One region of the Paenibacillus medicaginis genome, then DNA from elsewhere that is predicted to be linked to it. Evidence: a T-box and tRNA genes for the amino acid it is inferred to sense, from the RefSeq annotation. Region 1 holds a T-box; the other regions hold tRNA genes.
The links. A T-box is a leader RNA that pairs with one kind of tRNA and senses whether it is charged. The one in region 1 lies ahead of leuS (leucine--tRNA ligase), so its partner is inferred to be a tRNA-Leu.
Positions count from the first base shown of each region.

Region 1 (8,101 bases):
GCACCTTCGGCATACCAGGACACCGACCATTCCGGCACAGCGGACAAGCCAAGCGGCTCGGGACGCGGCCTATGCTGTTCGTGTGCACGGATCCCCTGTCCGGTGCGGTTCAGTTCTGCCGTCAGTGGCTGTGTATCATATTCTGCAAAGGTTGGAGATCGCGAATCCCACCATCTTTTTACAATAAGCAGCAAACCATAAAGCACCCCGTAATAGACCAGCACCCACCAAATGGAGGTGGAAGGCCATATCGTGACGTATCCGTCAAATCCATTCAGCCACTTTACCAACGTGAATGTGAGCTCATTCAGCCGTTCGGCCGGCCATGCGAGCAAGCGTGCTCCTCCCGCCCAGCCAAACGAGAGCAGCAGCGCTGCCGCTCCTAAAGGAAGCACAATGAGGGTAAGGACAGGGACAAGAACGAAATTGGCGGCAGTAGATAATAAAGAAAACTGATTGAAGTAAAAAATAGTCAGCGGAAAAGAAACCAGCTGTGCGGTGATCGTGATGGAGGCGGACCCGCCAAGGGCAGGTGGCCATGCTGCAAATACCGGTCTGAGCAGCGGCCCATAAATCATTAACCCTGCTGTCACAAGGAAAGACAGCTGAAAGCTGACGTTGACGAGCAGGTAAGGATTCCAGAGCAGCATCATGATTGCTGCCGCACAGAGTGTATTCAGCCCGTCCTTCAGAAGTCCCCGCCTTGCTGCATAAAGACCGATCATTGCCATGATCCCGGCCCTCACCACAGACGGGGAACCGCCGGTAATGAGGACATATGCAGGGACCAGGGCAAACACAATCCATAAAGCCGACTCCCGTGTGAACCGCAGCAGTCTGAGCATATAGAGCAGCCCTGCCGTAAATACGGCGACATGCATGCCGGAAATGGCAAGTATATGCGTCAGTCCGAGACGTGTAAATTCACCATACAGACCAGGGTCAATGTCGTCCGTGATGCCCAGCACCAGGCCTTTCATGAACCCGGCATGGATCTGCGGCGCAAAGGCCGTATCCATCCGTTCTCCAAGCAGGATCCTGGCGTTATCACTCCAGCGCAGCAGGCTGTACCTGCTCCACGAGCCTGTCTCCAGAATGAGCACGGAATCGGCTCCTTTGCTCTGCAGCAGCCAATGGATTTGCCGGGTTTTCAGATAATTCCGGTAATCGAAGCCGCCAAAATTTCTTGCTCCCTCCGGGTTCTTCATCGCCCCTGCCAGTGTGATCCGGTCCCCCCTGGACCAGGCTCTGGCAGTATTCTGCTCCTCCTGCGCGGCGAGCTTGACCTGCACAAGCACTTTTTCTGATATCTCGCGGGTCTGTGCGGACTCCGCTGTGTCACCGAGAGCAGCAAGCTCCAGTTCAAACTCCGCTTTATTTCCGTCAACCTCCACGGGAGACGCGATCCGGCCTTCCGCCCGCACCGTCCTGCCGTCAAGCTCACCGCTCCCGGTATTCAGTACCTGAGGAATGCGGCTTGCCTGAAAATGATCATACAGCTCCCAATACAGTCCGCCGGCGGTTAAAATCAAAAAATACAGCAAAGCCTTCCGCCATGAGATTTTGCACAGCCACACGGCCAGCGGCAGCATGAAGAGGATACCTGCCCATATGCCAAGCAGCACTTCCCCGGAATAAAGGCGGGCAGCCCCGAGGCCTGTAATCCAGCATACCGTCGCGGCAAGCAGCGGCCTGTTGTTCATGATGTTCCTCCTTTGCAATAAAAAAAGAACCTCTGCCCGCGCTCTTCGCGGCAGAGGTTCCTCCTCTTGCAATCATTAATTTGATATTTTCATCCATGTCTGATGTGGCGGCTGATAGTTTTCCATCTGTCTGAACACGATACCCTTCTGCTCCATAAGCTTCTTCACCTTGCCCGCGTCCTTCGGGTAAGGGCGATGATAGATCACTTCAACAATGCCGCTGTTTGCCAGCATATTGGAGCAGGTCCAGCACGGCTCATCCGTGACATACACGGTTGAGCCTTCCCGGTCGATCCGGTCCGTGAACAGCAGCAGGTTCTGCTCCGCATGGATCGTGCGGATGCAACGCTGCTTTTTGACTAATTCCTCTCTGCCATCCGTCACGACAAGCTCGACCTCTTCGGAAATCATGCAGCCTGCTTCGGAGCAGTCCAGGACTCCCGAAGGGGCTCCGTTGTAGGCTGTACCCAGCAGCTTTTTCCCCTGCACAAGCACTGCCCCGACGTGGCGGCGCGGACAGCGGGAGCGGGTCGACACCATATAGGCGATATCCATAAAATACGTATCCCAGTCTTTGCGTCCCTCGGCGCTCATATCTTACCTCCAGCACACAAGTAGTGATATTGGCACTCACTTCAAATTCGTTACACAAGCTACAACTTAATGTAGGGCTTCATCTTCAGCAGCATTTTGGAGCCGATGCCCTTCACTTGGTCCAGATCCTCCGGCCGCTTGAAGGGTCCGTGCGCATTGCGGTATTCCACAATGGCCTGCGCCTTCTTCGCGCCAATGCCCGGCAGCTCCATCAGCTCCGCCGCCGAGGCGGTATTAATGTTGACCATCTGCCCATCGGCAGGGAGCGGCTCGGATGCCTCCGTGTCTCCCGAAAGCTCGGCTGCCTGCGGTTGAACAGCCTCGGGAGGCTGCTGCTCCGTCACGGGAGCGGCTGTTTGCTTGGGGGACGTCTGCTCGACAGCCGTTTTCTCTACAGCCGTTTTTTTCGCTGCAGCGTCTGCAGCTTTAGGATCAGACCCGCCAGAGGCTTGGCCTGCCTCCTCCCCGGCGGAAGACGCCTTTTCAGAAATAGCAGAAGCCGTCTCGCTCTCTTCGGCGGCCCGTTCCTCAATAACCGGGTTCAGTGGAGTCCACCCTGGCTCCGGAGCAGGGGCACGGCTGCCGGAAAATAAGATCAGCCCGCTGCCCGCGACGGCCAGCGCCACCGCAACGGCATTCATTGCACGCTTCAATCCCATCTGTCCTCTCTTCATAGATATTCGGCGATCTCAACAAAACCGCCCTGTTCAAAGCTGCATATCCAAGCAGAAGCTGACGTCCCGCCCAAAAAGTCGTCATGATGCCCAAGGCCGGATGCATACACTATGAGGAATAACTACGGCTTATTCAACAGTTGGAAGGAGGACGTTAAGCATGAAGGTAGGTTTTATCGGGACCGGCAGCATGGGCAGTCTGCTTATAGATGCATTTGTTAACGCCGGCGCCCTTACCCCCTCGCAAATTACGGCAAGCAGCCGGACATTTGCCAAAGCAGAGAAGCTGGCCCACCGCCATCCCGGCCTGAACCTTTCCTTACGGAACAGCGACACGGCGGCGGACAGCGATATTGTATTTATTTGCGTAAAGCCCCTGGAATTCAAATGTGTGATCGACGAAATCCGCAATGCGGTTTCACCGGAACAGATTGTCGTATCCATCACAAGCCCCCTGCTCATTGAGCGGCTGGAGAGCGAGCTCTCCTGCAAAGTATCCAAAATTATACCCAGCATTACAAATCTGGTCGGCAGCGGAGCCTCGTTATGCATACATGGCAGCCGTATCAACGAAGAGGACCGGTACATGCTGGAAAATCTGATGTCAGCCATCAGCAAGCCGCTCCGTGTACCGGAAGCGTTTACCCGGGTTGCTTCCGACTTTGCCAGCTGCGGCCCTGCGTTTCTCTCCTATTTCCTGGAGCAATGGATTAACGCCGGCGCCGAACTGACCGGCATGGACCGCCGGCAGCTCTGCGAACTCGCCAGCGAAATGCTGCTCGGCACCGGAAGGCTGCTCACTGAAGGCGGGTTCACTCCTGCCGAGCTGCAATCCAGGGTAGCCGTTCCCGGCGGGATCACGGCCGAAGCGCTCAGCCTGCTGGAAATGAGCCTGCACAATGTGTTCCATGAGCTGATTAGAACCACACATGACAAGTATGAAGAAGACGTCCGCAGAGCAGACGCCTTATTCAGTTCGGAGCAGCTTAACCGGCAACAATATTGACGAGCTTGCCAGGAACGGCAATGACCTTGCGCACCGTCTTGCCTGCAAGCACCTGCTGCACATTATCCAGTGACATGGCGTGCTCCTCCAGCGCCTTGGCGTCCAGATCCTTGGATACCGTCGCACGCTGCACGATTTTACCGTTAATTTGCACAACGATTTCCACCTCGGCGTCCACGGTCCACGCCTCGTCATATTCAGGCCACGAAACATACGAAATGGTGCCGCTGTGCCCCAGCCGTTCCCAAAGCTCTTCAGCAAGATGCGGCGCTAGCGGTGACAGAAGCTGCACAAAATGCTCCATGCCCTGACGCGGCAAGCTATCCGCCTTGTAAGCTTCATTGATGAAAATCATCAGCTGGCTGATCGCGGTATTGAAGCGCAGGTTGTCCAGATCCTCGGTTACCTTTTTAATAGTTTTATGCCAGATGCGTTTGAAATCATCCGTTCCGCCGTCCGGCGTAATTTTGCTGTTCAGGCTTCCGTCTTCCGAGATAAAGAGTCTCCAAACGCGGGACAGGAAGCGATAGGTGCCCTCTACGCCATTTTCGTTCCATGGCTTTGTGGCCTCCAGTGGTCCCATAAACATCTCATACACACGCAGCGTATCTGCACCATATTCTTTAACAATATCGTCAGGGTTAACGACATTGCCGCGGGATTTACTCATTTTTTCATTGTTGGTGCCGAGAATCATGCCCTGGTTGACCAGTTTGTGGAACGGTTCTTTCGTCTCCACTACGCCCAGATCATACAGCACTTTATGCCAGAAGCGGGCATACAGCAGGTGCAGCACCGCATGCTCGGCGCCGCCGATATACAGGTCGACAGGCAGCCATTCGCGCTGCTTGTCTTTGGATACCAGTTCCTTATCATTGTGCGGATCAATGAAACGGAGATAGTACCAGCAGCTTCCGGCCCATTGCGGCATTGTATTCGTTTCGCGGCGGGCTTTCATGCCGGTCTCAGGGTCAATCGTTTCCACCCATTCCGTCACATTGGCCAGCGGGGATTCTCCCGTTCCCGACGGCTTGATATGATCGACATCCGGCAGGACAAGCGGAAGCTGATCCTCTGGAACGGTCTTCATCGTTCCGTCTTCCAGATGCAGAATCGGAATCGGCTCGCCCCAGTAACGCTGACGGCTGAACAGCCAATCACGCAGACGGTAGGTCACCTTTCCTTGGCCTTTGCCCTGCTCCTCCAGCCAGGCGATCATTCTGGCGATCGCTTCTTCGTTATGAAGCCCGTCGAGGAAGCCGGAGTTCACATGCGGTCCGTCTTCGGTGTAGACTTCTCGAGTTACATCTCCGCCTGCTACCACTTCAATAATATCCAGACCGAACTGCTTGGCGAACTCCCAGTCACGGGTATCATGTCCAGGCACAGCCATAATGGCTCCTGTTCCATATCCCGCCAGCACGTAATCGGCAATCCAGATCGGCAGCTTGGCTCCATTAACCGGATTGACGGCATAAGCCCCGGTAAATACGCCTGTTTTGTCCTTGGCCAGATCCGTACGCTCCAGATCGCTCTTGCGTGCCGCCTGCTCCTGATACTGCTTCACCGCTTCCTTCTGCTCGGCTGTCGTAATGACATCCACCAATTCCTGCTCCGGAGCCAGCACACAGTAGCTTGCGCCGAAAAGTGTATCAGGACGGGTCGTAAACACCGTCAAGCTCTGGTCATGACCATCGATCTCGAAATGTACTTCGGCACCCGTGGATTTTCCGATCCAGTTGCGCTGCATATCCTTAATGCTTTCCGACCAGTCAAGCTCCTCCAGATCCTCCAGCAGACGCTCGGCATACTCGGTAATTTTCAGCATCCATTGACGCATCGGCTTGCGGATGACCGGATGGCCGCCCCGCTCGCTCTTGCCGTCGATGACCTCTTCATTCGCCAGCACCGTGCCCAGAGCCGGACACCAGTTCACGGGCACCTCGGCCACGTAAGCAAGACCGCGTTTGTAGAGCTGAATGAAAATCCACTGCGTCCATTTGTAATAATCAGGATCGGTCGTGCTAAATTCGCGGTCCCAGTCATACGAGAAGCCAAGCGATTTGATCTGGCGGCGGAAGTTGTCGATATTCTTGAACGTAATATCGCGCGGATGCTCGCCTGTATCAAGCGCATGCTGCTCGGCTGGCAGGCCAAAGGCGTCCCAGCCCATCGGATGCAGCACGTTATAGCCTCTCGTTCTTTTATAACGGGATACGATGTCCGTAGCTGTATAACCCTCCGGATGACCGACATGCAGTCCGGCTCCGGACGGATAAGGGAACATATCCATGGCGAAAAATTTCGGTTTAGCCGGATCTTCTCCCGTGCGGAATGTTTTATTCTCTTCCCAATGCTGCTGCCATTTCGGCTCAATGCTTTGTGGTTGGTAGCCATGCTTCGGCTGTGTCGTTTCACTCATACTGATTTCCTCCTCATACGGTCTGCAACAAAAAAACCTCCGCATCCCATAGCGTGTCTGCGCTAGGGGCGAGAGGTTGTTTCCCGTGGTACCACCCTAGTTAGTAGACGGCGTTCTTCACCGCTACTCCCTTAAGCACCCGATAACGGGGGTGTTCCGATGCGGCTTACTTGCGTGTTCAGTGGATTGTAGCCTTCTGTCCCGCGTTGACCGCATATCTCCGAGGTGAGTTCATTCCGCTCGTCAACCGGCTTGCACCCGCCGCCGGCTCTCTGCATGATCAAGACAAAATTACTGTTCCTCATCAGTGATTTTTAACGCAAATATTGCCACCATTATATGAAATACAGCTCAAGATGTCAATGCCGGCTCTCCCTGGCCAATCCCTGGCCATTATATCCTGGTTTATCGGGGATTATTCGACAGACTGAGGCTAATGGCGTAGGCTTAACGGTTTATTTTGCAGAGAGATGTATTTTGCCGTTGAAATCGCTTCCAAAATTTGAAATAATCGTGCTACAACAGCGAATTGACGCACAGGAATTTGCTGAAAAAGAATGTAGTGCAACCAGTGCAGACTCAAGCTTTGAAAATCAGAGTATGAGGAGGATTGGCCAATGCGTAAATTTTGGAACTGCATTGCTTTCACTGCTGTCGTGCTGTTGCTTGGTTTTGCTTCTTATTCATCCGGTGATCGCGCCTATGCTGCCGAATACACCCAGGGCGTGTCGGTTTCGGGTACGACGGCAACCATCTGGTTCGATTCCAATGTCAACACAACCTGGGTGGATGTTCATTACAAGGTCAATTCGGGTGTGCAGCAAGATTTCAGAATGAGCTATGACAGCAGCACCTCAAGGTATGTCCAGTCGATTAACAATGTAGCTGCAGGCAGTGTAATCACTTATTTTTTCACCTATAACAATGGAACTCCGGCATACGATACCTCATCCTTCACCTACACGGTTCCCTCAGGGGGAACGACCGATCCGGGGAATCCCTCCGGCGGCAATTCTATTTATGACATTGCAGCATCGTCCATCCCCGGCCCAACCGGCAATGGGAAGCTAACCTTCCGTTTGCTGAACGGAACCAATGGCGCATACAGTGATCAGCAAATCTATTGGGGCGTGCTTGGCATCAACCCCGCAAACGGGCGCTGGAGCTACCTGGATGCCTCAGGCCAACTGCAGCCGATCTCCACAGCATTAAATGATGCCCCTGGCCATCTGACCAAAAATGGAATCAATTATGCGAATATTTATAATACACTCTCCAGCTCGTATGTGAATTTGCCGAAAATCACGTCAGGCCGCATGTTCATCTGTGTCGGCTCTCCCTGCTACATTAAAACCTATGACGACGGGTTCGCGGGCCCGGACATCAACAACCCGACCGATCCCAACCGGAACATCTATTTTGATTTCATCGAGTTCACGGTAGACGATGCAGGCTATCATGGCAACACGACACGTGTGGACGGCTTTGGCTTCCCGATCCAGCACAGGCTGGTCAACCGCACCGGCACCTATGACCGGACCGTGGGTGAGCTGGAATCCGAGACACGGGCTGGGCTGTTCCAGAAATACCGGAATGAAGTGCAGGAGCCTTTTAAAGCGTTGGCCGATGTACAGGCTCCCTATCGGATTGTAGCGCCGATTCATGGCTCATTCGCCTCCGGTGGCGCCAATGCCAACTATTT
Region 1 is NZ_JBHIRY010000024.1:55,652-63,752, forward strand. Features, by position in the region: gene ACE5LO_RS20490 (ComEC/Rec2 family competence protein) at 1-1,703, opposite strand, end outside; gene ACE5LO_RS20495 (deoxycytidylate deaminase) at 1,779-2,297, opposite strand; gene ACE5LO_RS20500 (ComEA family DNA-binding protein) at 2,357-2,950, opposite strand; gene comER (late competence protein ComER) at 3,132-3,977, shown strand; gene leuS (leucine--tRNA ligase) at 3,958-6,399, opposite strand; T-box leader at 6,461-6,716, opposite strand; gene ACE5LO_RS20515 (glycoside hydrolase family 64 protein) at 7,017-8,101, shown strand, end outside.

Region 2 (8,101 bases), on a different contig from region 1:
GCCAGAGAAGTTTCTGGCTGGCCTTTTTTGCAGCTTCGTCACACCACGTTTAGAGGCTCGATGGGGATGGACAAGCCTCTTTCAGCAGGCGCTCAATGGCATAAGCAACTCCGTTCTCTGTATTGGTTAAAGTCACCTCGTCACAGAGAGCTTTAATATCATCATGCGCATTGCCCATGGCGATTCCTTTGCCAGCGGAGGTCAGCATGGAGATATCATTGTAGCTGTCTCCGATGGCGGCCGTCTCTTCCATGGCAATGCCCATATGGCTGGCCAGATAGGCGAGGGCATTGCCCTTCGAAGCCCGGGTATCCTCCACCTCGAAGTTATGGTTCGAGGAGACGACCGTGGTTAATGAGGAATCGCTGCTGAAGCGGCTGCGTCCTTTTTCCAGCTTATGCTCTTCAAAGGAAAATGCGAGAATGTTATAAATTTTAGCCTCTTGCGGAATGTGCTGATAAGAAGCGACCCGTACAATGCCTGCCTGCGAGTATTGCTTTTCGCTAGCGTAAATTAGCTCCTTCAAGGTGACATCGGGATTGGCGCTTAACACACGATCCATTTCAATCGTCAAAATTTGATGTCCTTTCTGCGGTGAGTAGATGGCCTGGTCGGTCATGACCTCATAATAAAATTCGTTTTCCTCAAGCCACTCCAGGACCGAGAAGGCCTGATTGCGCTCCATTGGGTAGGAAGCCAGGAGGCGTTCCTGATCGTCGTGAACGGCTGCACCGTTCGCGGAGATAATGGGGGCGTTCAGCCCGGCTTCCTTGAGTCTTTCCTTGACGTCATATACCGCCCGGCCCGTGGCGATCACCACTGTAATTCCGCTTTCCTGCGCCTTGCGGACAGCAGCAGCATTCACTTCACTGATACGGCTGTCTGCATTCAGAAGTGTTCCGTCTAAATCCACAGCAATTAATTTCATACTTCCAGCTCCTCTTCATCTTTAAAATCAGGAATAAGCACCTCAATGCCATGACGCTGCAGCATTTCCAGCATATCGGGATCAGGCAGGCGGTCGGTGACAATAAAATCGACCTCTGAGAGCTCGGCAAAACGAAATGGAAAATCCTTACCGAACTTTGAATGGTCAGCCAGAACAAACACCTGGCGAGCCTGTTTCATCATTTGATGTTTTATGAGGCCTTCTTCATCATAAACGGAGGTAAAACCGTTGGCGGATATGCCTCCTACGCCGATAAACGCTTTATCTACAAAATAGTTGGACAGGGTGGAGATGACCGCTGAACCGTACACATACCTGTGCTCTTTCTCCAATTGACCGCCAAGCAGGTGAATGGCCACCCTTTTTTTGTCGGATAGGACATCCGCCTGGTTAATCGAGTTGGTAATAATAAAACAGCACTGCTGATCGATAAATTCGGCGCATGCCTGAACCGTGGTGGAGGAATCGAGAATGACATGCTCTCCATTACGAATAAAATGGGCAGCCATACGGCCGATAGCTTTCTTTTCTTCAGATACGGTCATAAGCCGTTCTTTGTAGTTCCCGATTTTATCTTGGAGAGGGTTGGGCAGGAGGGCACCGCCCCGGGTGCGAATAATGGCCCCCTGTTCGTCCAGCTTGACGAGATCCCTGCGTGCGGTATCGCGGGAAACGTCGAACAGGGAGCAAATCTCTTCAATGGAAATCCGCTTCTTGATTTGAAGATGATCCAAAATGAGCTGCATCCGCTCTTCTTGATACATTGGGGACCTCCTGACAGATGAATGCTTAAAATAAATAAGTGATTGTAATTAATATTAAGTGATTGTAAGTGAAAAAACAATACTTTCCGGCTTATGATTTATGAACTTTTATGATTCTAAAAAAAATAAAATAATAGTTGTCATTCGTAATTCTATTTGATATACTCTATCTTGTCGTCACGAGAATGACAGAACAATATGGCCCGTTGGTCAAGGGGTTAAGACACCTCCCTTTCACGGAGGTAACAGGGGTTCGAATCCCCTACGGGTCATTAATGTGCGGTAGTGGTGGAATGGCAGACACGCTATCTTGAGGGGGTAGTGGGCGTATGCTCGTGGAGGTTCGAGTCCTCTCTACCGCATAATAGTACAAAAAATCCGGTACAATCTTTTGTGATTGTATCGGATTTTTTAATTTTTAGCGACTTTTGCAGCTGACTTAAGTCTAATATAATAGAGATGAATTTTTCGTTGGCTTAGAGTATAATCAGACCGTTAGCTGTTATAGAATATGGACAATTAGATTCATTGGATATGGAAGAAATTTTAAGAAACGATGGTGACTTGTATGAAATCCCATCTTCTGGAGGATATATCAGGGGGACTGTTGGGGCTTTTTCCTTTAATAAGAAAAAAATTGATGAAAGGGGCTCCGATTCCTGACTCATCGCTTCCGTTATCGAACAGCAATTATCATGTGTTGTTTCTCTTGCATGAAATGCGCTGCTCGACGGTCTCGGAGCTTTCCAGACAGTTAAATATTTCACGGCCGAATATGACCCCGGTGCTCGATAAGCTGGTCAAGTATGATCTGGTGTTCCGCAAGGCGAGTGAGACGGACAGGCGGGTGGTGGAGGTCGAGATCACCCGTCAGGGGGATGACCTGGTTCAGGAGCTTGGTGAGCGATTCGCGCTCGGAATTAGAGAAAGATTGTCCACCCTGTCGGAAAAAGATCTGCAGCGAATGTGCAGTTGTCTGGATGAGCTGAAAACGATTCTGCTCAAGCTGGACCATTCGGATGAATAAAATAGGTTAAAAAAGACCGTTCATGATTGAAAATGGACGGTCTTGCCATGTCGTATGTTATAATATTTGAGTATACATATCCGGATTCAAACATCTTAAGTAAAGTTTGGGTGGAAGGTGGTATCTTTATGAAATCGATTTATCAACGGATTGAGGCGCTTATCGCTGAAAGAGGGATGACGAAAAAGGCTTTTTGCCAGCAGCTGGGGATCAGCACTGGTAACTTTGGTGACTGGAAAAGGGGGAAAACAACTCCTGGCACCAACAAGCTGATTGAGATTGCAACTTTTTTCGACATCAGCTTGGACTGGCTTATGATGGGCCGTACCCCGAATCGTGAAATGGTAAATGAAAAGCAGGAGTCTTATTTTTTTGACAATTTAGGGCAATTGAATTGCCAAATTGCTCAGCTTTCCGAGCAGGAAAAAGTATTTATACTCGACTATGTTGAATTTGCTGCTTACCGCAAAAAGAAGAAAAAGAAAGAAGACAAAAATAATGGCTCATAAAGGCCTGTAACAGATATCCTGTCAGACCTTTATGAACGGCTGTTAATTTGCGTGATTCAGACCCAGTTTTGATGAATATTCGGGATACAGCTTGCGAATGCATTCCGGACAGATATCGTGTGTAAACTCGGCATGGGTATGCTTCTCAAGATAGGACTCGACAGGCTGCCATTCATTGTCTTTGTTCTTGATGTCCTTGCATACAGCACAGATCGGCAGCATGCCGTGAATGGTTCTGATCTGTGCTATTGCTTGAACAAGCCGTGTTTCCTGTAGTTTGAGGGGGGTTATATCTGTGCTGGAAATAACAATCCCCTCAATTTCCTGATTTTCCGGTTGCGCAACTGGAGCAGCCTGGAGCAAATACCACTGGTCCTTGGATGAATGCCTGCAATGAAATTCGCAGCTGTATTGCGATGTATCTCCCTGGAGGACACTAAGGAGTCCGTCATGCAGAGTCTGAACGGATTCCAGGCTGTCGTCACTGCAGAACCATGGCAAAATATCGAAATAGGAGGTCCCAGGCCACATATAGCCAGCCGGAGCTCCTTTATCGATGCGAGCCTGCTCCCAGGCTTGATTAACCGCGTGAATGGTGCCGTTGCGGTCGATCACAACGATTTGCACGGGCAGTGAATTAGCTCCTTCGATCAGATGGATGGACCTTGTTTTGGACAACGATTTCACTTCCTTGCTGGTGCGTCCTATTGTAGCAGTTCATTGCTGCAAAATTAGTATTTTTCATTCGGATGTATATCAAGAAGTTTGGCAACCAGCTGTCTGTGGCGGGCGGCTTTCCGTGTGCCGTGAATCAGATTGGAAAGTCGTGACGGGGGGATCCCGTGCAGTTCGCAAAAACTTTTCTGATCCATTTGCAGCTCGGTAAGTCTCTGTTTGATTGCCCACCCGAATGGAGTGATCGGCTTTTTTTTGTTCAAGAAGTTTCACCCCTAACCGATTTTCCCAACACTAGCTTCCTATGCTGTATTTCATGGTGAAACGTGCTATAATTAACCATCTGAATTTCATTATATACTTATTTACGTCATTTTACAATCTATAATTACTTACGTGCGTCGTCTTGCTTGAAGTTTTTTAGGAAGGCGGGTGGATATGCAGTCTATTTATGAGCGCATTGAGCTGCTGATCCATCGAAGAGGAATGACGAAAAAAGCTTTTTGTGAGCAGCTGGCCATCAGTACGGGAAATCTTGGAGACTGGAAAAGGGGGAAATCCAAACCGGGCACCAGCAAATTGATTGAAATCGCCACTTTTTTTGATGTCAGTCTTGATTGGCTTGTCTTGGGAAAAGGTACGCCTGGAGATGCTTCGGAATCCTTTCCGGCATACATCTACAACAAAAGCAGGGAATTGTCAAAGGATGAGCAGTGGTTTATAAAGGAGTACATTGAATTTGTGCAATACCGGCACCATAAGAACAATTCCGAATCCTGATTTCGATAACAAAAAACACTCTAATCGCAGGGGAAGAAAGCGATTGGAGTGTTTTTTGTGTTAGGGGTATATATAAAATTGGGGATCACGGATGTGTAGGCAGCATACGTTTATTATGATGCAATGGGTTAACGGCATACGCTGCTCCAAGATTCCAGGCGGGAAACGGCTTGATGGAATGAACGGGCTCGGCATCCTTGCTGTTTTCCCATTCCTGCTCCATATCCTTCATGATTCTTTGGAGCACCTGTTTTTTGGAAATCTGTGTTTCATTTAGCTGTTTGGCAGCTTCTTCGACACAGGCATTGACGGCTGCATTTAAATACGTGATGACCGCCTGCTCCATATCAACACCTAATTGAAAATTGATCCAGGCATGCACTGTAGGAAGCGTGCCTACGGCTCTGTACCGCTGCAATATTTTTTGCAGATCCCTAAAGTCAATCCATGGATACAGCGCTTTGCCCAGCTTGAGCAGACGCTGACCTGATATGCGGGCACTGCTCAACTGATCACGGGGTGTTCGCTGCGCATGCAGCATTTTATCGATCAGCGCAATCCGCCAGCCGTCATATTGCTTGGAGGCAGCATAAATACCCTTTATAGCCATTCCGTCCATGCTGACCATATGGCTGTGCATGTGACATTTCATATATGCTTCGACATCTTCCAGTGCTGTTACGCTTCCTTCAGTGATATGCTGTCTCAATTCGGAAACAAAAGGGAAGCTGCCAATAGGCAAACTGGGATCCAATACATACGCATAATGGAGCAATCGGCTGCTTTTGCTCATTATGGTCCGCCTCCTTAAAATATAACTCGTGATTTAAATGTTATGTTTATTTACGCATTTTGTATTTAATGATGTTTAATGCGCCATCTATGTAATACATTTTTACATTCATTGCAGAGCGTTGTCAATTGATTTGCCGAAATTTCGCTCAGCCAAAATTATTTATGTCATATAATATAACTTGACTATAATGATTATGTTTTTTGTTGATTTTAACTTTACAATTGAGGTTAAAAGGAGTATTATAAATCTGTTGCTTAATTAAGCGGTCGTGGTGGAATGGCAGACACGCTATCTTGAGGGGGTAGTGGGCGTACGCCCGTGGAGGTTCGAGTCCTCTCGACCGCATCATTTAACGAAGAAGAGTCCTGTATTATTGCAGGGCTCTTTTGTTGTGTATTCATTTTAGGTTTCCATTTCAATACATGGATGATTGTCAATTTGACATGATACTAAAAATTCTTTAATATACTTAGGTGATTCAGAACCGAAATTCCGGCTGGATTCGACAAAGGTATGGACCAAATTTGAGAATACAGGTGATGTTATGTCTTCTTACAAACCGAATATTGTGAACTTTAAAAAAGCCAGCGGCAATGAAAAGGATGGATTATACGAATTTACGATGTATTTGGCTGATGGCACGGAGTGTCGTGTATTCTATCAACGGTATCCGGAATGGACAATGACGAGCATCAGCCGTCTGCAAAAAACGCCTTGCCCTGTGTGCCGCAAGGATTATATTTGTAAGTGTATAGAACAGTATACAAGTGATCTGGAGCAGCAGCTGCAGGATAATAATTGGCTGGAGAAGGTAGCGGCTGAGTAAGCGGATGTTCTTCTCTTCGACCAGCATGAATAAGCGGCGGATTCTTAAAATTCCGGCGCTTTTTTTGTGCATATCGGAACAAAGCAGTCTGAACAAGGGTATCTATGTTAGAGGAGGTGCTTCTATTGACCGAAAGAGAGGCAGTCGCCGCAGGGCTGAATGAACAGCATAGGGGACATCCCATTGTTCTGGTGGACGGTGTATGCCACTTTTGTCAGGGAGCCGTCCAATTCATCCTCAAGCGTGACCCGAAGGGCAGGCACCATTTTGGTTCGCTGCAATCCGAAGAAGGGAAGCGGCTGCTGGAGGTGGGAAATCTGCCGCCAGACCAGCTTGATACACTTGTTCTGTTTGAAGATGGTGTATATTTCACCAAGTCTACGGCAGTATTGCGGATTGCCAGGAATCTGCGTTTTCCATATCCGCTTGCTTATCTGTTTATCCTTATTCCTCGTCCCATAAGGGATGCTCTATATACTTACATTGCCTGCAACCGGTACCGTTGGTTCGGCAAGGATGACGGCGACGGTGCCCAATGCCGGATTCCTTCACCGGAGGTAAGGGAAAGGTTCCTGTAAGCAAAAAAACGCCAGCGGTGAGGGCGTTTTTTTGCTTTAAGTGCGAGTTCAAAAAGTCAGGTTTTCAGCACCGAGAAGGTTGAATGAAGCTAGGGACTGAGGAGCGGAGCGTACTTGGGGTACGTGAGCACCGGAAGGCCCGGCTGAATTCAAGATTCGATGTCGAGTACGCTTCCTGATTTACTTCGTGATCAAAAGATGACTTTTTGAACTACCTCTTTAAAAATGAGTTCCTATCTCGGAGCGCGGAAGCCGGCTTTCTCCGCTTCCGCAACGGTACAGAACCACTGCTCCGGCTTGGTCCGCTCATAAGAGGGAGACTTTGGGGTATGGTAAATTTTATCCCCTTTGGAGTTGATATTGCCTTTGATGGCGCACGACGCAGCGGGAGGAGATGTTTCTGTGTTCGTCTGTGCTGCCGTGTCGGCCCCTTTGTTACTCCCGTTATCAATTACCGTGCCGTTTTCCATTTCATCCGGGTGAAAGCCGTCCTCCTGCGCGTAATTTTCGACACTCCAGATGCCTGTTCCCTGCTTCTTACTGGTTTTCTGAAGCTCTTCAAATGGATCGACATAACGCACATTAGGCGGGTAGATGTAGGCAACACGAGCCAGGCCTTCCTTCAGCAGCGTCTCCTGCACCATGACACCGTCAGCATATACATAGGCCAGCATGCGACCATACTTGTCCCGCTGCGGCCCGACATCAAATTCCAGTTCAATCGTTTTTGCCTGTTCCAGAAGCTGTTTGGTATATGCTTTTGCTTCAGGGCCAAAGGGCTGCACTCCCAGACGTGGGTGCGACGTCTCTGGTGTATCGATCAGCAGCATTCTCACGGATTCCTCTTTGCCGTTATAGATCACTTTCAGCGTATCTCCATCGACAGCTCTGTCCAGCTTGACCTTTACCCGGGGAAATTCCGGTTGGGCGGATTCCTGGACCGTATTCTGGTCAGTGTTCTGAACTGTGTCCGTAGACGTCCCGTTCTCCTGGATCAGGGGAGCGGCACCGCATCCTGCGATCAGCAAGGTTAAGAACAATCCCGCGATGATTGAAATCAGTCTTGGCATGTGTGGATGAAAAAAGTTCTTTGTGTTCATTTGTTCTCCTGTCTCTCTAAGCTGATTTAAGATTGAGCCGGCAGCAATCAGGGCCGCCTGGTCAGGTTAGCCCTTTGCGTGTTTTCTTCTCCGCCGC
Region 2 is NZ_JBHIRY010000025.1:40,594-48,694, forward strand. Features, by position in the region: gene ACE5LO_RS20865 (Cof-type HAD-IIB family hydrolase) at 50-928, opposite strand; gene ACE5LO_RS20870 (DeoR/GlpR family DNA-binding transcription regulator) at 925-1,713, opposite strand; tRNA gene ACE5LO_RS20875 (tRNA-Glu) at 1,914-1,985, shown strand; tRNA gene ACE5LO_RS20880 (tRNA-Leu) at 1,993-2,075, shown strand; gene ACE5LO_RS20885 (MarR family transcriptional regulator) at 2,354-2,740, shown strand; gene ACE5LO_RS20890 (helix-turn-helix domain-containing protein) at 2,869-3,249, shown strand; gene ACE5LO_RS20895 (PAS domain-containing protein) at 3,292-3,927, opposite strand; gene ACE5LO_RS20900 (XRE family transcriptional regulator) at 3,981-4,187, opposite strand; gene ACE5LO_RS20905 (helix-turn-helix domain-containing protein) at 4,363-4,704, shown strand; gene ACE5LO_RS20910 (urease accessory protein UreF) at 4,790-5,497, opposite strand; tRNA gene ACE5LO_RS20915 (tRNA-Leu) at 5,763-5,845, shown strand; gene ACE5LO_RS20920 (hypothetical protein) at 6,045-6,326, shown strand; gene ACE5LO_RS20925 (thiol-disulfide oxidoreductase DCC family protein) at 6,452-6,904, shown strand; gene ACE5LO_RS20930 (thermonuclease family protein) at 7,138-8,004, opposite strand; gene ACE5LO_RS20935 (EGFR-like transmembrane domain-containing protein) at 8,071-8,101, opposite strand, start outside.
Region 2: it has a tRNA-Leu gene. The T-box ahead of leuS (leucine--tRNA ligase) is inferred to sense a tRNA for this amino acid. The anticodon was not compared.

Region 3 (8,101 bases), on a different contig from region 1:
CAAATGTAAGCAGATTTGGTATAAACCTTGTAAACATAAACATCAACTCTCCCCTACCTTAAATAAAGCTTATGATGATTCATCCGTGCTTTTATTAAACTTAGATAGCTTGTTGATAAGCTTATCTTTATATATCAATCCCAAAATAAAAGCCAGCACTGACACTCCTGATATGATTATGGTGGATACATAATTTTTTTGATAAATATTAGATCCAATACTCACGGATGCCAATAGCCACGGGAATCTGGCGACAAGTAAAATCATGAAAAACCTTAAAGGTTTTATAGGCGTCAGTCCTGCGGCATATACGAATAAATCCTTGGGGAGTCCAGGAATAATGAACATAATGAATAAGAAGATAGAAAACTTTTTATTGTCCACCATGCCTGCCATCCATTGAGACCTCTTCTTTTTTAATAAATTCTCAATTAATGTGCCGCCCAAAAACCTGGCAAAATAGAAAGCTATCACAGCGCCTAATAACATCCCTGCTGTTGTATAAAACGTTCCTAAAAATACGCCATAAATATATCCCCCAGCTATTTGAACCACTTCACCCGGAATTGGCGCAATTACGGTTTGAAGTATCTGGAAAAGAATAAATATAATAGGTCCTAATTTCCCCGTTGCAAGGATATAATCTCGAAATCTATCAATGGATACAGTTAATTTAAGGATTTCAGGTAAGTATCGGATTGCTAAGAACATGACTAAAAGCCCTATGAAAGCAAGCAATATTTTACCGACTAATGATTTTTTTGATTTTCCCATACCTGTTTATCCTCTCTCACTTACTTTTCTTATCGATATAAGCAGTTTATGAGAAGGATCTTAAGATCGGGCTGCAAGAAATCTTAAGAATTCTTAAGTCGTGTAAATATTGTAGTTTCAGGCCAAACTGCAATATATACTGATCACATGATGAAGGGAGTTGGAGGGAGATTGTTGAACAATGCAAAGAATATATTGATAGCGGACGATAACGACGAGATTAGAGAGATTGTCCGTGTATTATTGGAGAGCGAACACTATAACGTGATTGAGGCGATAGACGGTGATGATGCTGTAAACAAAGTGAATGAACATATAGATTTAATCATCCTTGATATTATGATGCCTGGAAAATCGGGATATAAGGCCTGTGTGGAAATTCGTGAAATAACGAGTGCCCCCATTTTGTTTCTGACTGCCAAAACTCAAGACTCGGATAAATACATGGCATTTTCGGCAGGAAGTGATGATTATCTGTCAAAGCCGTTTTCATATACAGAATTGGTCTCAAGAGTAAAAGCCTTGCTTAGAAGGTATTATGTTTACAAAGGAAAAGAAAATGCTGAGCCTCTCGATACGATCCATATCCATGAACTGACTATTAAAACCAATACAAATGAAGTTTATATGGACGAGAAAGAAATTACGCTGACTGATATCGAGTATAAGATTCTGTTGTTATTGGCACAGCACAGAAAAAAAATATTTTCTGCCCAAAATTTATATGAAAGTGTCTGGGAAGAACCTTATTTTTATACCTGCAATAATACGGTTATGGTTCATATCAGGAATTTAAGAAGCAAGTTGGAGAAATATCCGCAAAACCCCAAGGTCATCAAAACCGTATGGGGAAAGGGGTATCGGATTGAATAAAAACTTTTTTTTGGGCAAACTGAAAATAAAATTAATACTGTGTCTGATCTTTTCATTTATTCTTTCTGTAGGCTTGTTTTTGTTATTGCAAACAACAGGTGAAGACTTATTAGAAAACCATTTAAATAAAACCTCGTTTATTGAAAATCAGGAGAAGCAAGCCATTTCTGAATTTAGAAGCTATGTATCCGAAAACGGTTTAACAATAAATGACCAGGATAAAATAACAGGATGGGTTCGTGAAGCGAAATATGTGAATATTTACATTTATAAAAAAAATAAACTGGTGTACGCTACCGATGGTTATACATCCACTACTGAAAACAAAGAATTTCTGTTAAGTACAATTTTAAAAGATAGACCTTTTTATGATATTAAATTTTCCGATACAAGCGCCCAAATCTATATGGAGTGCTTCTTTGAATACAAGTATTTTTACATTGTCACCATTTTTGGTGTGGCAATTTCTTTTTTATTTTTTATAATCATTATGTTATTTTTTATCAGCAGAAAAACAGCTTATATTGGCATACTGGAGAATGAAATCAAAATATTAGAAGGAGGCAACTTAAACTATCCAATCACATTAAAAGGGAAAGATGAACTTTCTTCATTGGCTCAAAGCATAAATGAAATGAGAAAATCATTTATTGAAAGATTGGAGAGTGAAGATAAGGCCAGAATTGCAAATAGCGAACTGGTCACAGCCATGTCCCATGATTTAAGAACACCTCTCACCGCATTGATCGGATATCTGGATATTATCGAATATAAGAAATATAAGACGGATGAAGCATTTGTAAAATATATCCATAACAGCAGAGAAAAGGCTTACCAAATTAAGCATCTTTCTGACAAACTATTTGAGTACTTTACTGTGTTTAATACCAATGACGACGATCTGGAACTTGAGCTATTCGATGGAATTCAACTGATAGACCAGCTAATAGATGAGCAGCTAACCATCTTACAAAATAATGGGTTTCATTTTCAATTCAACTCATGTGACACCCCTTTTCAAATTGAAGTGCATCTCATTTCTGTACGCAGAGTTTTTGATAATCTTTTTTCTAACATTACCAAGTATGCGGATAAATCCTGGCCAGTTAAAATTAATTGTTATGTTAAACACCAGTTGTTATTTATTGACATAGAAAACCATATAAATACTGAATTGGATAAAATAAATAGTACCGGGATTGGTATGAAAACATGTGAAAAAATTATCGAAAGACATAAGGGGAAAATTGCGGTTACAAGCACCGAGGAAATTTATTCTGTCCACATTAGTCTTCCTGCCAAAAATTAGAGCGGGAAGTATCAGCTTGGCCAATTAGCCGCGGAAAATCACTCAAGGCGCTGCCACAGTGGCAGCGCCTTGATATTTTGCATCCCGGTTTAAAGAGCCGTCCTTCCATACCCGGTCACTCGGGTTAAGGCTCGATCCCCCACACCAGGGCTCCGTCTTGGTATAGCGTCACTTTTTCCCAGTCGGCGAAGGAGGTTTTGGTCGCGTCGTACGAGTAATCGTCGGTCTCGTCAAAATTGCTCCAGTTCGACTTGGCCACTCGCGTCTGGATTTCGCCGGTTTGTCCGCCCGGAGCGAGCGTCCCCGCGCCGCTGGTGAAACCGACCTCCATATAACTGTCCGTGAACGTGACCGTCACGTTAGAAGAGCCGATTTGCGCCCAGTCGACCCAGGATTGCATCGCTTCACTGCCGTCTTTGGTGAAATAGTAGCGCAGCTTCAAATCGCTTAGCTGGACGGCATCCTGACCGTTGTTCTTAATATTGAAGTGCGGCCGGATTTGGTTGTCGGTTGCGCTGGAATCGCCGTTGCGGTACTGCACCGCCAGATCGCCCCTAGGCGCTTCCTGCGGAGCCGCGCTGACTACGCCCGAGTCCGCGCTTTCGCCTGACGTATTAACGGCGCTGACGACATAGTAATACGTCGTGCCGTTCTCTACGGCGTTATCCGTATATGCCGTTCCTGTGACGGATTCCGCGATCGTCTCAAACGGACCGGACTCGCTCAGTGCGCGCTTGACGTTGTAACCATCCGCAGCAGACTCCGCGTTCCAGGTCAGTTTCACCTGCGCGTCCCCGGCCTCCACCGCGAGGCCCGCAGGCGCAGCCGGAGCCGGCAGGACGGCGGGAGTCGCGCTGGCGACGGCCGAATCCGGACCTGTTCCGACAGCGTTGACGGCGCTGATCACGTAAAAATAAGCCGTACCGTTCATGACGTCCGTATCCGTATAGGTCGTTGCAATCCCCGTCTCGGCAATAGATACAAACGGGCCGGACGCACTTGCCGCGCGTTTGACGATATAGTTCTCCGCACCACGGACCGCGTTCCAGTCCAGCTTCACTTGCTGGGCGCCCGCCGTTGCGGTCACCCGCGCCGGAGCGGCCGGAGGCGTGTTCCCGCCACCGTTATCGGTTAGCGGAATGGCCGGATAGGCGTTCTTCACGAGCTCGACAAACTGGTCGTGAAACCAGTGACCTGAAATCGGGGCGTTCGGCAAAGCGCCGGTCAACGTACCGTTGGACGTTGTGTAGGTAGGATCGCACATCCGGTCGAAGCCTTTGCCTTCGTCATTTGGAATTTGCGTGCTTGAGCCGTCCGAGTCTCCGGGCGGCTTCACCCAGACGAGCGCATCGACATGCGGATAACCCTGCGGATCCGCTTCAGGTCGCGCACCCATCCCCGCGCCCGCAGCGTTGCACCAGTTACCGCGATGCAGACGCTTGTCGATACGGCCGGAGTTCACATAGGTATTGATATCCGAGCCGGACGCACCGGTCGGCCGGTCGGGTCCGCCCCATCCGTTGCGCGAAGTGTCGATCAGGAAGCCGATGTCGGACGGCCAGCCTTTGGCCACAAAGCCGGAGTAGAGCGCCGCCGTAAAGTCGGCCTCATCAAAATACGGGTTCCATTCATAGTACTTCGCCGAACGGATCGGCTGGCCGTTGATGTTCAGATTCGAATCCGGCAAATTCGGTTCAACGAGGGGCGTCGTATTGGCCGTATTGGTAATGAAGCCGTCAACGCTATCCAACCCCGCCTGCGTTCCTTGAACTACAGATGTATACAGATTGACCGCCGGTTGGAGGTTGGAATCCCATCCTAGCCAACCGGAGTGGCCGATGTCCAAATATTTGTAGACATTCGGGATATCAGCCAGTTGATCCAGCGTATAGCGGACCGCATCCCGGTAGATATTGGTCGAGTTCGCCGCCGCACAGGCCGGGTCGTTCAGGTTCGTCACCAGGTTCGGCAGCGAGTCCGGTTCGATCACTGCAATAATGCGAATATCTTCGTATTTGGAGTCAGCGAAAAGATTTGCGATCACATCGATATATTCCGTTTTGTATCTTTGCAGCGCTGCCTGCGTGAGCGGCAGTTCGCCGTTCGAAGCCAAGGCATGACAGTCGCGACCAGGCAAATTGTAGATAACGAAGCTGGCCGTGATCGGCGTGTCGCCCTGCTGTTGCGCCAGCGCATTGTCCAAATGCTCTTCCAGACTAAGGCGCCCGCCAGCGACTTCGCCGCCATGAATCGCCGCAATCCGGTCCAGCCAAACCGCCGTCGGATACGACTTGACCGTCTCCATCTTGGCCGCCAGCTCCTCGTCTCCTACGCGGGCAATCGACATATCGACGGATTGTGCGTAATCCGGATTCAGATACGCCGTAGCGCCGGTAAACGGATTGTCCACGTGAGCGGGGGCCGCCTTCCCTGTCCCGGCCGGCAAAGACAACGGGACGGCTAATGTCGCAATCAGACAGGCCGCGAGGAAGGGCCTCATTTTAGGAAAAAACTTTCTTTTCATCTCTTTTCACTGCTCCCTTCATTGTTTTTTTCATATTCCATTAGGACTCCAAGTCCCCTCTTACGGGCGAATGCGCCCGATCTCCGGAGATATCTACCGATAGCATCACTCTCCTTATCGATTGATAGAGCTGCAAGTGGAAAAATAAGTACTTGTGATGTAAAATATGATAAGTATGCGCTTTCATTTCCAGTCCTATCATAAGGCAATAGGGATATTTTGTCAACCATAAAACGCCTTTTATTTCCAATCCATAGAGTTCCAAAAGAATAGCCCGGAACAGCGGAAAGGTAGATTGAGAGAAAAGCAGATCTATGTTCATCTGGAATACAGCTCAAAGCTTTCTTCGGCTCAAGTGTTGGGCAGTACCTTACAGATTCCAAGTATGCAAAAAGCTCCTGAATCTCTACTAGAGATAATTCAGGAGCTCTTTCGTGTCAATATGATGCGGTCGAGAGGACTCGAACCTCCACGGGGGGTTAGCCCACACGGACCTGAACCGTGCGCGTCTGCCAATTCCGCCACGACCGCAAATTATAATGAGTGCTTAGAATTTTTTTATTCGCAGCAACAGAATTGATAATATCATATATACCAATTGACAGTCAACACAAAATCGACAGATTCCAGGGACCTGTCCATAGCAACCCCGAAAAGCCCCCTCCAGGGAGGCCCTATCGATTGTGCTTACGCGGGAATGATAAATTTACGGCTTCAGCCGCCTGATTTCGTTATACGCCATAAGCAGCGGTGCCACGCCGTGCCCATTGTTCTCGACGATCTTCTCGCCGAAAACGTAGTACTCGTAAGTGCCGTCGCGCAGCTCACCTGTTTCCGGCTTCCTGCCGAGACCGGCACTGCGGCAGATGCCCCCCAGCAGCACTTCTCCGCCCTCTTCACACAGATAGCGGCTGACCGTTCCATCGAACGCTTTTTGGCCATAGGCGGCATACGTTTGCGGCAGGTAGCTGAGCCGGGCTCCCTTCAGAATGGCATACGCGAGCATCAGCGTCCCGCTCGTTTCCAAATAATTGCCTGCCCGCGCTCCCTGATCCACCACCTGATACCACATGCCCTCGCTGTGCTGATGTGGCAGCATACCGTCCACAAGCTCCTGCAGGTATTGTTTCAGGAAGTCACTATCGACCGGCTCTCCCTCCAGAATCTCCAGCATATCAACCAGCGCCATGGCGTACCAGCCAGCCCCTCGCCCCCATACATGCGGCGAATAACCCGTCGCCGGGTCGGACCAGAACATGTGCCGGCTCTCGTCGTACGCATGCCGATACAGCCGTTTTGACTCGTCAAAGAGAAAACGGCGCGCATTGCGGAACTGGGCGAGCGGATCGCTGTAGTCTTTCCCCCCCGCAAAGCACTTGATATATAACGCATAAAACGGCTGTCCCATGTACAGACCGTCAAGCCATACCTGATAAGGGTAGTTCTGCTTATGCCAGAAGGAGCCCGCGCCTGTTCGCGGATAAACCGCCAGCTGCTTGTAAAGCAGGTCCAGGACCTGTTTGTATTTCGGATCCCGCTCTTTGTCGTATAAAGCGAACAGGACGGTCGCCATCCGAATCTGGTCGATATTGTAATTTGCCGGGTCGATGGCGGGAATCCGGCCTTCTTCGTCGTACAGGCCATCGATGAAACCTTTGACGAAAGCGTATTCCGCCTCGTCGCCTGTCAGCGCATAGCTGTCCAAATACGCCTTCAGAATGCAGCCTTCGATATAATGCCATCTCAGCGAATACCATTTCGGCTCCGCCATGTACTGCGCTTTAAGCCGATCAACTAACGCATAAGACAAGATAACCAGCACCTCCACAGTGAGTCACGATATTTCTACTGTCATGATGGTTTTCGCAGTCATGATGATTTGGAATGTTCTTCACGATACTGCCCCGGGGTCATGCCCGTCTGTTTGCGAAACGTGCGGATAAAACCCGTAGCATTCCTGTAGCTCAATCGTTCGGCGATTTCGTTGACCTTCAGCGAGCTGTCTTTCAGCCACAGCTTTGCCATGTTGATCCGGTACTCCGTCAAATATTCGCTGAACGTCACACCGATTTCCTTCTTGAACACCCGACTTAAATATACCGGATGGAATTTCAGCTTCTCCGAGCACGCCTCCAGCGTAATGTCCTGATCGTAAGCATCATGAATCATCTGCACCATTTGGCGGGCGATGCTCATATATTGCGAATCGATCTGCTCCTTCAGGAAGGACAAGGCCGGAGGAAACAGCTTCGTTTTGAACCAGGAAACGATGTCAACTGCCGTGCTCAGCTTCAGGAATTGCTGAACCGCCGAGTTGGTACCAAGCAGGCTATTCAGAGCCCCTCCGTGCTGCTGAACAAGCCGATATATCCGCGTGATCAGCTCAAGCATTAAAATTTGAAAATCGTTAAACGGAACGTTCTGTTCCATGATCGACCTCACATACCTGTCGAAATGCTCGAGGGCCGAAGCCTCATCACCCGCCTGCAGCGCATGGATCAGGCTGTTCTCCAGATAAGCCCAGGAAGCGTCCGGTTGAATACTGACCACGGAAGACGATTCGATATCGTCATAGCTCACGATCACATGATAGCCGAGGCTAATTCTCCGTTTCAACGCCT
Region 3 is NZ_JBHIRY010000006.1:171,121-179,221, reverse strand. Features, by position in the region: gene pssA (CDP-diacylglycerol--serine O-phosphatidyltransferase) at 1-37, opposite strand, end outside; gene ACE5LO_RS09060 (TVP38/TMEM64 family protein) at 70-774, opposite strand; gene ACE5LO_RS09055 (response regulator transcription factor) at 949-1,647, shown strand; gene ACE5LO_RS09050 (HAMP domain-containing sensor histidine kinase) at 1,640-2,956, shown strand; gene ACE5LO_RS09045 (glycoside hydrolase family 6 protein) at 3,081-5,480, opposite strand; gene ACE5LO_RS09040 (hypothetical protein) at 5,477-5,863, opposite strand; tRNA gene ACE5LO_RS09035 (tRNA-Leu) at 5,927-6,011, opposite strand; gene ACE5LO_RS09030 (glycoside hydrolase family 88/105 protein) at 6,187-7,290, opposite strand; gene ACE5LO_RS09025 (helix-turn-helix transcriptional regulator) at 7,350-8,101, opposite strand, start outside.
Region 3: it has a tRNA-Leu gene. The T-box ahead of leuS (leucine--tRNA ligase) is inferred to sense a tRNA for this amino acid. The anticodon was not compared.